DNA from 2 places in the Pseudomonas sp. LBUM1664 genome. Region 2 is predicted to be linked to the other one. Evidence: riboswitches for the same ligand, from Rfam matches in the RefSeq annotation. Region 2 holds a riboswitch; the other holds the start of a gene.
What was found. A riboswitch is a leader RNA that binds a small molecule or an ion and turns the genes downstream of it on or off. The one in region 2 is predicted to bind cobalamin.
Positions count from the first base shown of each region.

Region 1 (6,293 bases), 770 kb from region 2:
ATAAACCGCCGCGCCGCCCAACTCGACCCCCAGCGCACCGGCGCCAGCGGCCATCACAGGCCCGGCATTGGGGCTATCCCAGGTCGGGCCCTGGGTGCGCCAGCATTTGAGCGCCAGGCGGGTTTTTCCGAGCACCGCGTAGGTCAACGCCACCAGGCGCGCCGGAATGTAGTTGAGCAGGTCATCGATCTTGGCCGCGGCCCAACCGAAGCGCTCGAAGCGTTCATTGCGATAGCCCCACATGGCGTCGAGGGTATTGCTCAACCGGTACAACACCACCCCGGGCGCGCCCGCCACGGCGAACCAGAACAGCGCGGCGAACACCGCGTCGCTGCCGTTTTCCAGCACTGACTCGGTGGCGGCACGGGCGACGGCGGTCTCGTCCAATTCATTCGTCTGGCGACTGACCAGGTAGCTCACCCGCTTGCGTGCTTCGTCCAGGTCGCCGCTGCGCAGCGCCCGGGCCACCGGCTCGACATGTTCACCGAGGCTGCGCAGGCCGAGGGCGCAATACAACGCGAGGATTTCCACCAACCAACCCACCAACGGTGCCCAGGACAGGGCCGTGGCGAGCAGGGTCAGCGGCACTACCGCAATGACCCACGCGGTGACCCCATGGCTGCGCCATCCACGCCCGCCGGAGTTAAAGCGCTGTTCGATGCGATTGGCAAAGCCGCCGAACGCCACCAGCGGATGCCAGCGTCGGGGTTCGCCCAACAGCGCATCCAGCGCCACCGCAGCAGCACTGAGCAACGCCACACTCATGGGCTGACTCCCCAATGGTTTTCATAGAGCAGTTCATCCAGCGAACGCGGTTGCGCCCAGCCTTCCAAAGAAAGCATCGGTGCCGGGTAAAAGTCCCCGACCGGTCCCAGACAGAGTATCGCCAGCGGCTTGGCACCCGCAGGCAGGCCCAGCAGATCAGCCAGTGCCTGGGGTTCGAACAACGACACCCAGCCCATCCCCAGCCCTTCGGCGCGGGAGGCCAGCCACAGATTCTGGATCGCGCAGGACAGCGAGGCCAGGTCCATTTCCGGCAAGGTCCGACGACCGAAAATGTGCCGCTCGCGATCATCCATCAACGCCGCCACCAGCACTTCGGCGCAGTCGTTGATGCCTTCGACCTTGAGCGTCATGAACTCATCGCTGCGCTCGTTCAGGGCCTCGGCGGTGCGGATGCGCTCTTGCTCCACCAGTTGCCGGATTTCCCCACGCAAGGCGCGGTCGCTGATGCGGATGAACCGCCACGGCTGCATCAGGCCCACGCTGGGCGCCTGGTGCGCGGCTTCCAGCAGGCGGCGCAGCAGTGACGGTTCAACCGTGCCACCGGTGAAGTGGCGCATGTCGCGACGCTCGGCGATGGCGCGGTAGATCGCGTCGCGTTCGGCCTGAGGGAAAGCGTTGTCTGTCATGGCCTCTTCGCGAGCAAGCCCGCTCCCACTGGGTTTAGGTGATCCACTGTGGGAGCAAGCTTGCTCGCGAAGGCGGCTTCAAGATCGGGCGCAAACAGCGAGGCAATCGCCCTCGGATTGGACGGAAAGTAAAAGTGCACGTAGGAAGCCGTCATCCGCCCTTGCCGGAAAACCGCCTCCGCCCCACGCCCACCGTTGGGGCTATGGCCGCGAGCAATCGGCGCCAGCTCGGTGCTGGTCAGGGAATGGTGATAGGTGTGCCCACGCAGGGTGCCTTCCGGCAAATCCACCGATTGCAGTGCCAGGGCCGCCAGACGCTTTTGCATCTGCGCATCACCGGCCAGCAAACCGAGGAGTTCGGCACGGGTGCCCTCGACGTCGGTCAACGAATCCAGCAGATACAGCATGCCGCCGCATTCGGCCAGCAGCGGTTTGCCTGCTTCATGGTGAGCACGGATTGCGGCCAGCATCAGGGCATTCTGCGCTAACGCCACGTGGTGCAATTCCGGATAGCCACCGGGCAGATACAGACTGTGCGCCTCGGGCAGCTCGGTGTCATGAATCGGTGAAAAGAAGCTCAACTGCGCGCCCATGGCCCGCAGCAAATCCAGGCTCGCGCCATAGGTGAAAGCAAACGCTTCGTCCCGGGCCACGGCGATGCGAACACCGTCGAGCCATGGCTGCGCGGCGATCACCTGGGGCGCGGCGAACGTCACAGCCGGTGGCAGCGACACTTCACAACTGCCTGCCAAGGCATCGGCCGCCGCGTCGAGACGCAAGTCCAGGTCGTTCAGCTCACTGGCCTGGACCAACCCGAGGTGGCGACTGGGCAATTCGATACCGGTTTCCCGGGAGAGCGCGCCGTACCAGCGCAGGCCTTCGGTCAGGCTGCCTTCGAGCAACTGCGCGTGGCGCAAGGTGCCGACCCGGTTGGCCAGCACCCCGGCGAATGGTAAGTCTGGTTGGTACCGCGCCAGGCCCAAGGCCAGGGCGCCAAATGTCTGGGCCATGGCCGTGCCGTCGATCACCGCCAGCACCGGTACGCCGAAATGCCGCGCCAGGTCGGCGCTGGACGGCGTGCCGTCGAACAGCCCCATCACCCCTTCGATCAGAATCAGGTCTGCTTCAGCGGCGGCTTCCCACAACAGCCGTCGACTTTCCTGCTCACCGACCATCCACATGTCCAATTGATAGACCGGCGAGCCACTGGCACGCTCCAGGATCATCGGGTCAAGGAAGTCCGGACCGCACTTGAATACGCGCACCTTGCGCCCTTGGTTGCGATGCAAACGAGCCAGTGCGGCAGTGACGGTGGTCTTGCCTTGCCCCGAGGCCGGGGCGGCGATCAGCACCGCCGGGCACTGGCGGTTGTTCATGCTGGCATCACTCACAGCTCGACGCCTTTCTGCGCCTTGATGCCGGCCTGGAAGGCGTGCTTGATCATGCCCATTTCGGTAACGGTGTCGGCCAGTTCGATCATTTCTGGCTTGGCGCCGCGACCGGTCACCACGACGTGCTGCATCGGCGGGCGGGCCTGAAGATCGCTCAGGACATGATCGAGGTCGAGGTAACCGTGCTTGAGGGCGATGTTGAGTTCATCGAGCACCACCAGGCCAATGGACGGATCGCTCAGCAATTGGCGCGACACCGCCCAGGCGGCTTCGGCAGCGGCGATGTCGCGCTGGCGGTCCTGGGTTTCCCAAGTGAAGCCTTCGCCCATGACGTGAAAGCGCACCTGCTCCGGGAAGCGGCGGAAAAACAGCTCCTCACCGGTGCTGTTGCGCCCCTTGATGAACTGCACCACGCCGCATTGCATGCCGTGTCCCATGGACCGCGCCAACATGCCGAACGCCGAGCTGCTCTTGCCCTTGCCGTTGCCGGTCAGCACCAGCAGCAGGCCGCATTCGTTCGGCGAGTTGGCGATGCGCTCGTCGATCACGGCTTTCTTGCGCAGCATGCGCGCCAGGTGGCGTTCGTCGCGGTCGGATGCATTGATGATGGGGGAGCCGGTCATGGGGAAGCCTCCGTTTGGGACTGGATAACGGCGGGCGGGCACAAAAAAAGGCGGCAACAAGCCTGGCATCGCCCACCGTGATGCCGTTGGATGAATCAGGCCGGTCTCCGGGCTCATGAGCGGCGTAATGCCGGGCCGCGCGCCTTCCCATGTCATGCGGACACAGTGGCCAATACGCAGCGTTAACTCATTTACCGTTGCGGGGGCAGCGCCGGGTTCGCGTGTACTCACCGGCTTCCCTGTTTCACTTTGTCGACCAAGGTCACAAAGCACCTGAAACAAGCCGCGAAGGTTAGAGGGTTGGGGGTGGAGCGTCAATTAAAGCCGCCGCCCGTGTCGGCGCAATCATTGGCCCCGATCAATAAAGTGACGCCTATCTTGTGTGATTCTGCGGCAAGTGATATCAAAGAGACATCACACCCGATACCACAAGAACAAGAGGGCAATAGCATGCAAGGCATGATCATCAGCAATCCAAAACTGGAATTCCTGCGCCCGGTGCTGGAACGTTGGTTTGATTGTATCGACCACTACAACGCCGTGCGCGGCGATAACGACACACCTTACTGGTTCGATGAAAAAGCCAACCTCGGCTTGCTGTCGGCTGCCGCCTGGATGGCCGAGATGGTCACGCTGCAAAACACCCCGACCCGCAAACAGAATGAAGAAGGCGAACGCAACGTCAGCGCCGACCTGTTCATTGCCAGCACCGATGAACGCGCCTTCATCCAGGCCACCCAACGCTGGCCCAAGGTCAACAATCTGAACCTGGCCCAGCCCCTGTTGGAGGCTGCCAGCGATGCCAAACGCATCAGTTATGCCAGCGACCTGAAGCTGGGTTGCCTGTTCGTCTCCCCGCAAAAAGCCCAGCAGAGCGCCACGCCCGAAGAGCTGCAGGACATGATCGACGACCTGCAGAAGGAAAACACCTGCGCCGTGGCCTGGTATTTCCCTTACGCCTACCGCAAATTGCGCAACGAGGCCGGCCATTATCATCCCGGCATCGCCGTACTGTTCAAACAGGCCCACGGCTGACCGGTTGAACCATCGCGTGTCTACGCTTCTCTATGAATAACCACATGCATTCATAGGGAAGCCAGCATGCTCAAGCCACCCCATCTTCTGATCGTCGCCCTTGCCGCAGGGCTTGTTGCTTGTGGCGAGTCTTCCACACTGCAAGTGTCCGACGGCACCGGCCCATCGCCGAAGCTGCCCGAGCCGAACAAGACCCTGGTCCCCACCGTCAATATCGCCGAAGCCGTCGGCTGGCCCGACGGTGCCAAGCCAACCCCGGCCCAGGGCCTGCAAGTGGCTGCATTCGCCGAAGGCTTGGATCATCCGCGCTGGCTCTACGTGCTGCCCAATGGCGACGTGCTGGTGGCGGAAACCAACGCCCCGCCCAAGCCGGACGATGCCAAGGGCATCCGTGGCTGGGTAATGAAAAAGGTCATGGGCCGCGCCGGTGCCGGGGTACCCAGCCCCAATCGCATCACCCTCTTGCGCGACGCCAATCACGACGGCGTTGTCGAAACGCGTACGATTTTCCTGGAAAACCTCAACTCACCGTTCGGCATGACGCTGGTAGGCAATGACCTGTATGTGGCCGACACCGATCGGCTGATTCGTTTCCCGTACAAGGAAGGCGACACGCAAATCAAGGCGCAACCGACCAAGGTCGTCGATTTGCCGGGTGGCACAATCAACCATCACTGGACCAAAAACGTCATCGCCAGCCAGGACGGCAGCAAGTTGTACGTCACCACCGGCTCGAACAGCAACGTCGCGGAAAATGGCATGGCGGCTGAAGAAGGTCGCGCGGCGATCTGGGAAGTGGATCGTGCCAGCGGCAATCACCGTATCTTCGCTTCGGGCCTGCGCAACCCCAACGGCCTGGCCTGGGAACCGCGCAGCGGGGCGTTGTGGACGGCCGTGAACGAGCGGGATGAAATCGGCAGCGACCTGGTGCCGGACTACATCACCTCGGTCAAGGACGGCGCCTTCTATGGCTGGCCCTACAGCTACTACGGGCAGAACGTCGATGTCCGGGTCGAGCCACAAAACGCAGAACAGGTGGCCAAGGCCATCGCCCCGGACTACGCCGTCGGCCCTCATACTGCATCGCTGGGCCTGACCTTCGCCGAAGGCAGCACCTTACCGGCGCCGTTCACCGAAGGGGCTTTCATCGGGCAGCATGGGTCATGGAACCGTAAACCCCACAGTGGCTATAAAGTGATTTTCGTACCGTTCAACGCCGGCAAGCCGGTGGGACAACCGGTGGATGTGCTGACCGGTTTCCTGAACGCAGATGAAAAAGCCCAGGGCCGGCCGGTGGGCGTGGTGATCGACAAGCAGGGCGGGCTGTTGGTGGCCGATGATGTGGGGAACAAGATTTGGCGTGTGTCGGCGACTAAATGATGATGAATTGTGGCGAGGGGATTTATCCCCTCACCACACATTTGTTCCAGTCTGAAGCCCAATTAGAGCTTGCGACACAGCGTCAACCCATCTCCCAGGGGCAACAGCGACAAATCCACCCTTGGGTCATCCTTCAAGGCGCGATTGAGCGCCTGGATGGCGCGGGTGTCTTCACTTTGCGAGTCGACTTCCAACACCCGCCCGCTCCATAGCGTGTTATCGAACATCACCAACCCACCGCCACGCAGCAGCCGCAGCGAATGCTCCAGGTAAGTCGGGTAATTGGCCTTGTCGGCATCGATGAAGATCAGGTCAAAGGTTGCGCCCTGCCCTTGCCGTTCAAGATCGGCGAGGGTTTCCAAGGCTGGGGCCAGGCGCAGTTCGATTCGCTCGGCCAAACCGGCCTGCTGCCAATAGCGAAGCGCCGTGGCGTTGTAGTCGCCGGGGATGTC
Region 1 covers NZ_CP166791.1:4,740,433-4,746,725, forward strand. Annotated here, with positions in the region: gene cbiB (adenosylcobinamide-phosphate synthase CbiB) at 1-765, opposite strand, end outside; gene bluB (5,6-dimethylbenzimidazole synthase) at 762-1,412, opposite strand; gene ACA047_RS22220 (cobyrinic acid a,c-diamide synthase CobB) at 1,409-2,788, opposite strand; gene cobO (cob(I)yrinic acid a,c-diamide adenosyltransferase) at 2,800-3,426, opposite strand; cobalamin riboswitch at 3,508-3,718, opposite strand; gene ACA047_RS22230 (hypothetical protein) at 3,877-4,461, shown strand; gene ACA047_RS22235 (PQQ-dependent sugar dehydrogenase) at 4,528-5,841, shown strand; gene ACA047_RS22240 (class I SAM-dependent methyltransferase) at 5,904-6,293, opposite strand, start outside.
Region 1: another riboswitch for cobalamin. It lies ahead of cobO (cob(I)yrinic acid a,c-diamide adenosyltransferase); the one in region 2 lies ahead of cobW (cobalamin biosynthesis protein CobW).

Region 2 (6,293 bases):
GTCCGGCGCGATGATTGGCGTAAACTGCTGGCAAGCCTGCGAGGAGTTTCCATGACCGCCATTACCATTACCGATGCCGCCCACGATTACCTGGCTGACCTGCTGTCCAAGCAGAACACCCCGGGTATCGGGATCCGCATCTTCATCACCCAGCCCGGCACCCAGTACGCTGAGACCTGCATTGCCTACTGCAAGCCGGGGGAAGAAAAACCCGAAGACACCGCGCTGGGGCTCAAGAGCTTCACTGCGTACATCGACTCGTTCAGCGAAGCGTTCCTGGACGATGCGGTGGTCGACTACGCCACCGACCGCATGGGCGGCCAACTGACCATCAAGGCGCCGAACGCCAAGGTACCGATGGTCAATGCCGACAGCCCGGTCAACGAGCGCATCAACTATTACCTGCAAACTGAAATCAACCCGGGGCTGGCCAGCCACGGCGGCCAGGTTTCGCTGATCGACGTGGTGGAAGACGGCATCGCCGTGCTCCAGTTCGGCGGCGGCTGCCAGGGCTGCGGCCAGGCTGACGTGACCTTGAAGGAAGGCATCGAGCGCACCCTGCTCGAGCGCATTCCGGAGCTCAAGGGCGTGCGCGACGTGACCGACCACACGCAGAAAGAAAACGCTTACTACTGATAGGCGTTCGCTGCGGAAAAAACGGTGTGTGGCGAGGGAGCTTGCTCCCGCTCGATTGCGAAGCAATCGCAAGGCAACCGATGCGTTCTTCGTGATGGGCGCATCGGTTGACGGGGACCGCTCTGCGGTCCAGCGGGAGCAAGCTCCCTCGCCACAATTGCTTGAGGGCCTGACAGATTGCTTCAGGGCCTGTAGAGATGCGCATGCCCGGCGCGGTACAGCGAGGATTCGCTGAACAGGTCATTGCCCAGCACGCGCCCCACCAGAATCAACGCCGTGCGGCGAAAGCCCTTGGCTTGCACTTTTGCGGCAATATCGGCCAGCGTACCCACGACCCAATCCTGATCCGGCCAGGTGGCCCGGTGAATCACTGCGATCGGGCAATCCGCGCCGTAGTGGGGCAGCAGTTCGCTAACGATTTTCTCAAGATGATTGACCCCCAGGTGAATCGCCATGGTCGCCCCGTGCTGCGCCAGGCTGGTCAGTTCTTCCCCAGCAGGCATTGCGGTTTTGTCCGCGTAACGGGTGAGGATCACGCTTTGGGACACGTCCGGCAAGGTCAGTTCGGTGCCCAGCAGGGCTGCGCAGGCTGAGGTCGCGGTGACACCGGGGATGATCTCGAAAGGGATGTCCAGTTCGCGCAGGCAGCGAATCTGTTCGCCGATGGCGCCGTACAGGCTCGGGTCGCCGGAGTGCACCCGGGCCACGTCCTGGCCCTTGAGATGGGCGGTTCTGATCAACTCGATGATCTGTTCCAAGTGCAGTTCGGCACTGTTGACCACTTGGTCGGCACGATGCCCTTCAAGCACCGCCGTTGGCACCAGAGAGCCTGCGTAGATGATGACTGCGCAGCTGCGGATCAGCCGCTGGCCTTTGACGGTGATCAGTTCCGGGTCGCCGGGGCCGGCGCCGATGAAGTAAACGGTCATGACCGGCTCCTGAAAAGGTGAGTGAGCGACGCCCAAATGAGGATTGCTCATGATCCTGAGCGCGGATTATCGGGATTTACGACGCCACCGCCAATGCCAACGTGGCCTTGGGGGCCTTTTGGCGGGGAATCAGCAGCCTTGCGGGCGCCGTGCCTAATTGGTCGGCCAGGGCAAGGGCCGCGCTTTCGGCGATGCCGTAGCAGCCGGTGTGCTCGAACGCGATTTGGGAGCGGTGACTGAGACGCTGTTGAGCACTGGCCAACTGCCCGGCACTGAAGCACGTCAGCGGCAGCGCCAACTGCTCGGCCAGTTCCAGCAGCCCCGGTTCGTCACGCTTGAGGTCGATACTGGCCAGGGCCCGCACCGACTGGAGCTCAACGCCGTGGGCCAGCAGCGTTTGATCGAGCAATGCTCGCAACGTGCTGGCCGGGCAACCACGCTGGCAACCCAGGCCGATCACCAGGACCGGCTCAGTGCTCATGCGTCGCGGTGGGCTTGACCGCCACGGCGAAACAGCCAGGTGCTGATCAGGCCCAGGGCCAACCAGAACGCGACGTTGGTCAATTGCGAGGCGATCTTGAACTGGCTTTCAAGCGCTTCGGGCGCCAGCATCGAATGGACTTCGGGCTGCGGCGCGCCGATGACATGGGGCACCAGCAAGGTCGCCACGCCCAGCAGCTTGAGCAGCCAATGCCGGCCGAAGGCGATCAGGGCAATGCCCACGGCCGTGGACGCTGCGGTGCCGATCCACCACATCTGCCGCTGGGCCAGGTCGGCCGCCGCAGTGCCGGGCAATTCCGGTGGCAGCCCGAGGGTCGGCGCCAGGACGAAAGTGGCATAACCGGCCAGGCCCCAGAGCAGGCCTTGGGAAGTGCGGGTTGGCGTGCGCAGCGTGTACAGGCCCGCCAGCATCAGGGCGAAACCCACGGCGACCACCAGGTTGCCGCCCGTGGTGGACAGCACGCGCTGCCAGCCATCCTCCGGTTCCCAGGCTTGGGCGTCGTGGGTGTGAGCAACCCCGGCGGCGTGTTCATGAACCTCGGCAGCTGGGGCTTTTTCGTAGGTTTCAGCCTGCAGAATCAGCGGCGATACCCAGAAACTTTGCAGGAGGGTCAGCAGCAGGGCGGCCAGCAGTCCACTGAACCCGGCGGTTTGCGCGATACGCTTAATCATCTCGTCAGGTCTCAATGGCACGGGAATGCGGCGCTGTGGCGGGTGTCGTGGGCCGCGTTATGCACCGCTTCGATGTGGGAGAAACCGGCGAAATAGACCAGGCCGGCGCCCAGGATCGAGGCGAAGATCGCTGCGCTCAGGCGCTGGCTCAGGGTGGTGGTGCTACTGGCGGTGCGGGCGATGCTGCTGATGGTCGACATGGCGCTTCCCTCGGGTTGTGTCGGCGGGGGAAGCGAGCGCAATGAAAACCCTGGCGAAGGCCCGCCAAGGTTCGAACAGCGCCCGCCCACCGCGGGTTGTTGATGCATGAGTCATGGGCCGGTCTCCGGGCTCACGAGGGGCAGGGCTTGCGCCTGGCCTGCAAGCGTCACCTTCCCATGCGCCCTTTTTGTAGCAGGGCATACACAGTGGATTCGACGCTTCGCTCGCTTACCGTTGCGGGGGCAGCACCGGACTGACGTGGCTTTGAAGTAAAGCACACGATTCACCGGTTTCCCGTTTCACCCTGTGAAGGGCACCCGTAACTAGGCGCACAGGAGAGCATGGGCGGGGGCGGGGCGTCAATTGGCATGGGTTTGCAGATTGACATCGAGTTGCCCCTATCGCGAGCACATACACCACAGAACTCCCTCGCAAACATTGACCCGCCCCCACACCCTGCGTAGCCTTGCGCCTTCGAGGTTCTTCGGCTCGCGCCGAAGCTAAGAAGGGAACGCGGTCCAAGCCGCGGCTGCCCCCGCAACTGTGAACGGTGATGTTTCTGCCAGGCCACTGTGCATGCACTTTACAAAAAAGTGCGCACGGGAAGGCGCAGTAATTGCCAGTACCAGGCTTTGTATGAAAAGCCTGGACTGGCCCACCGTCAGCCAGGAGACCTGCCTCGAGACAGATTCTCACTACAACCGGGCGGGGTGATCCGGTGGCGAAATCTTCCGCGCACGTCTGTGCCTGCGGTTGTCGTCCGGTTTGCCCGCCACCTTGCCAAAGGGCATCCGATGAAAACACTGGCCAAACTCCCCGTCACCATCGTCACCGGTTTCCTCGGCTCGGGCAAAACCACCTTGCTGCGGCACATGCTCGACAACGCCCAGGGGCGACGCATTGCGGTGATCGTCAACGAATTCGGCGAGCTGGGCATCGACGGCGAGATCCTCAAGCAGTGCTCCATCGGTTGCACCGAAGAAGAAGCCAACGGCCGCGTTTATGAACTGGCCAACGGCTGCCTGTGCTGCACGGTGCAGGAGGAGTTCTTCCCGGTGATGCGCGAGCTGGTGGCCCGGCGCGGCGACCTTGACCACATCCTCATCGAAACCTCCGGTTTGGCCCTGCCCAAGCCGCTGGTCCAGGCCTTCCAGTGGCCGGAAATCCGCAGCGCCTGCACCGTCGATGCGGTGATCACCGTCGTCGACAGCCCAGCCGTGGCCGCTGGCACCTTCGCCGCGTTCCCCGACCAGGTTGATGCCCAGCGCAAACTCGACCCGAACCTGGATCACGAATCACCGCTGCACGAACTGTTCGCCGATCAACTGGCGAGCGCCGACCTGGTGATCCTCAACAAAGCCGACCTCATCAGCCCTGAAGACCTGGCCAAAGTCCGTCTGGAAGTGGCCGAAGAGCTGCCGCCGGCGGTCAAGGTCATTGAAGCCAGCAGCGGTCGCCTGCCGCTGGACGTACTGATTGGCCTGGGCACCGGCTCCGAAGAGCACATCGACGGCCGCCACAGCCATCACGACCATCACCATGGCGGCGACGAAGACGATCACGATCATGATGCCTTCGATTCGATTTCCATCGAACTGCCCCAGGCTGACGAAAGCCTGTTGCTGGACGCACTGACGCAACTGGTGGTCCAGCACGGCGTGCTGCGGGTCAAGGGTTTTGCAGCGATCCCGAACAAGCCGATGCGCCTGCTGATCCAGGGCGTGGGCACGCGTTTTGACAAGCATTTCGACCGCCAGTGGGGCGCCGATGAAGCGCGGGTTACCCGTCTGGTGCTGATTGGCCAAGCGCTGGACGCCGGGCTGCTCGAAGCGCAGTTGCGCGCCGCCCTCAGCGCCTAAGCCATGCACCTGCTCAGGACCCAACCCGGCGGCTTCGTATCGGACGACAACATTGCCGACCTGGGGCAAACCCCCGCCGAGCTGGTGATCCTGTGCAGCGGCGATTCCAGCCTGGCGCTGCTGGCCGAAGCGGCGAAGCAGTTGCCGGGCGACTATCCCGAGTTTCGCCTCGCCAACCCGATGCAGGTGCAGAACCATGCCTCGGTGGATCTGTACTTCGAAGACGTGCTGCGTCACGCCAAGGTCATCCTGTTGTCGCTGCACGGCGGCATTGGCTATTGGCGCTACGGCATCGATCGGCTGATGGAACTGGCTGGGCGCGGCGTCAAGCTGATCCTGGTGCCGGGAGACGATCGCCCGGACCCGGAACTCAGCGACCTGAGCAACGTGCCCGCCGCCGACCGTGACCGGCTCTGGCAGTTTTTGCGCCAGGGTGGGCTGGGCAATGCCCTGGACCTGTTTCATAACCTGGCCAGCCAATGGTTCGGTCGCGATTATCCTTGGCGTGAACCGCAAACCCTGCCACGCACGGCGATCTACCATCCGGAAAAAACCAGCGCCAGCCTCAGCGATTGGCAAGCCGACTGGCAGGCCGATGAACCGGTGGCGGCCGTGCTGTTTTATCGCTCCCACTTGCAAGCGGCGAACACGGCGTTCATCGATGTATTTTGCCAGCGGCTGCAAGCGGCAGGGCTCAATCCGCTGCCAATCGCCGTGGCGAGCCTCAAGGAGCCCGGTTGCCTGGCGTTGGTCGAAGACTGGCTGGATGAGGTGGCGGCGGGGGTGATCCTCAACACCACCGGGTTCGCCCAATCCAGTCCCGAAGCGCCGCACTTGCGTCCGTTTCGCCGCAATATCCCGGTGATCCAGGCGATCTGCGCCCAGGACAACGAACCCGGCTGGCGCGCCAGCGAACAAGGGCTGGGGCCGCGGGACTTGGCGATGCACATTGCCTTGCCGGAACTGGACGGGCGGATCATCAGCCGCCCGATCAGTTTCAAGGATCTGGCTTGGCGCAGCGAGCGCAGCCAGAGCGACGTGGTCTGCTACCGGGCTGTGCCCGAACGCATGGATTTTGTCGCCGAACTGGCGCGGCGCTGGACCACCCTGGGGCGCCTGCCCAACGAGCAAAAGCGTGTGGCGTTGATCCTCGCCAACTACCCGACCCGGGACGGGCGTATCGGCAACGGCGTCGGCCTGGATACCCCGGCGGCGGCGTTGAATATCCTGCGGGCTTTGCAGGCCGAGGGCTATCCACTGCCGGCCGAATTGCCCTCAAGTGGCACCGCGCTGATCCAGCAGTTGCTCGGTGGGGTCAGCAACGATCTGGACAATCTCGACCTGCGACCCTGTCATCAAAGCCTGGCGCTCGATGCTTATCAAGCCATGTTCGACGCCCTGCCCGAGGCCAATCGCCGGGCGGTGCTGGAGCGCTGGGGTTCGCCCGACAAGGATCCGATGTTCCGTGATGGCCGCTTGATGGTCGCCGGCCTGC
Region 2 covers NZ_CP166791.1:3,970,137-3,976,429, reverse strand. Annotated here, with positions in the region: gene nfuA (Fe-S biogenesis protein NfuA) at 52-636, shown strand; gene cobM (precorrin-4 C(11)-methyltransferase) at 819-1,565, opposite strand; gene ACA047_RS18440 (cobalamin biosynthesis protein) at 1,642-2,046, opposite strand; gene ACA047_RS18435 (CbtA family protein) at 2,043-2,738, opposite strand; gene ACA047_RS18430 (CbtB domain-containing protein) at 2,750-2,938, opposite strand; cobalamin riboswitch at 3,038-3,275, opposite strand; cobalamin riboswitch at 3,400-3,635, shown strand; gene cobW (cobalamin biosynthesis protein CobW) at 3,734-4,798, shown strand; gene cobN (cobaltochelatase subunit CobN) at 4,802-6,293, shown strand, end outside.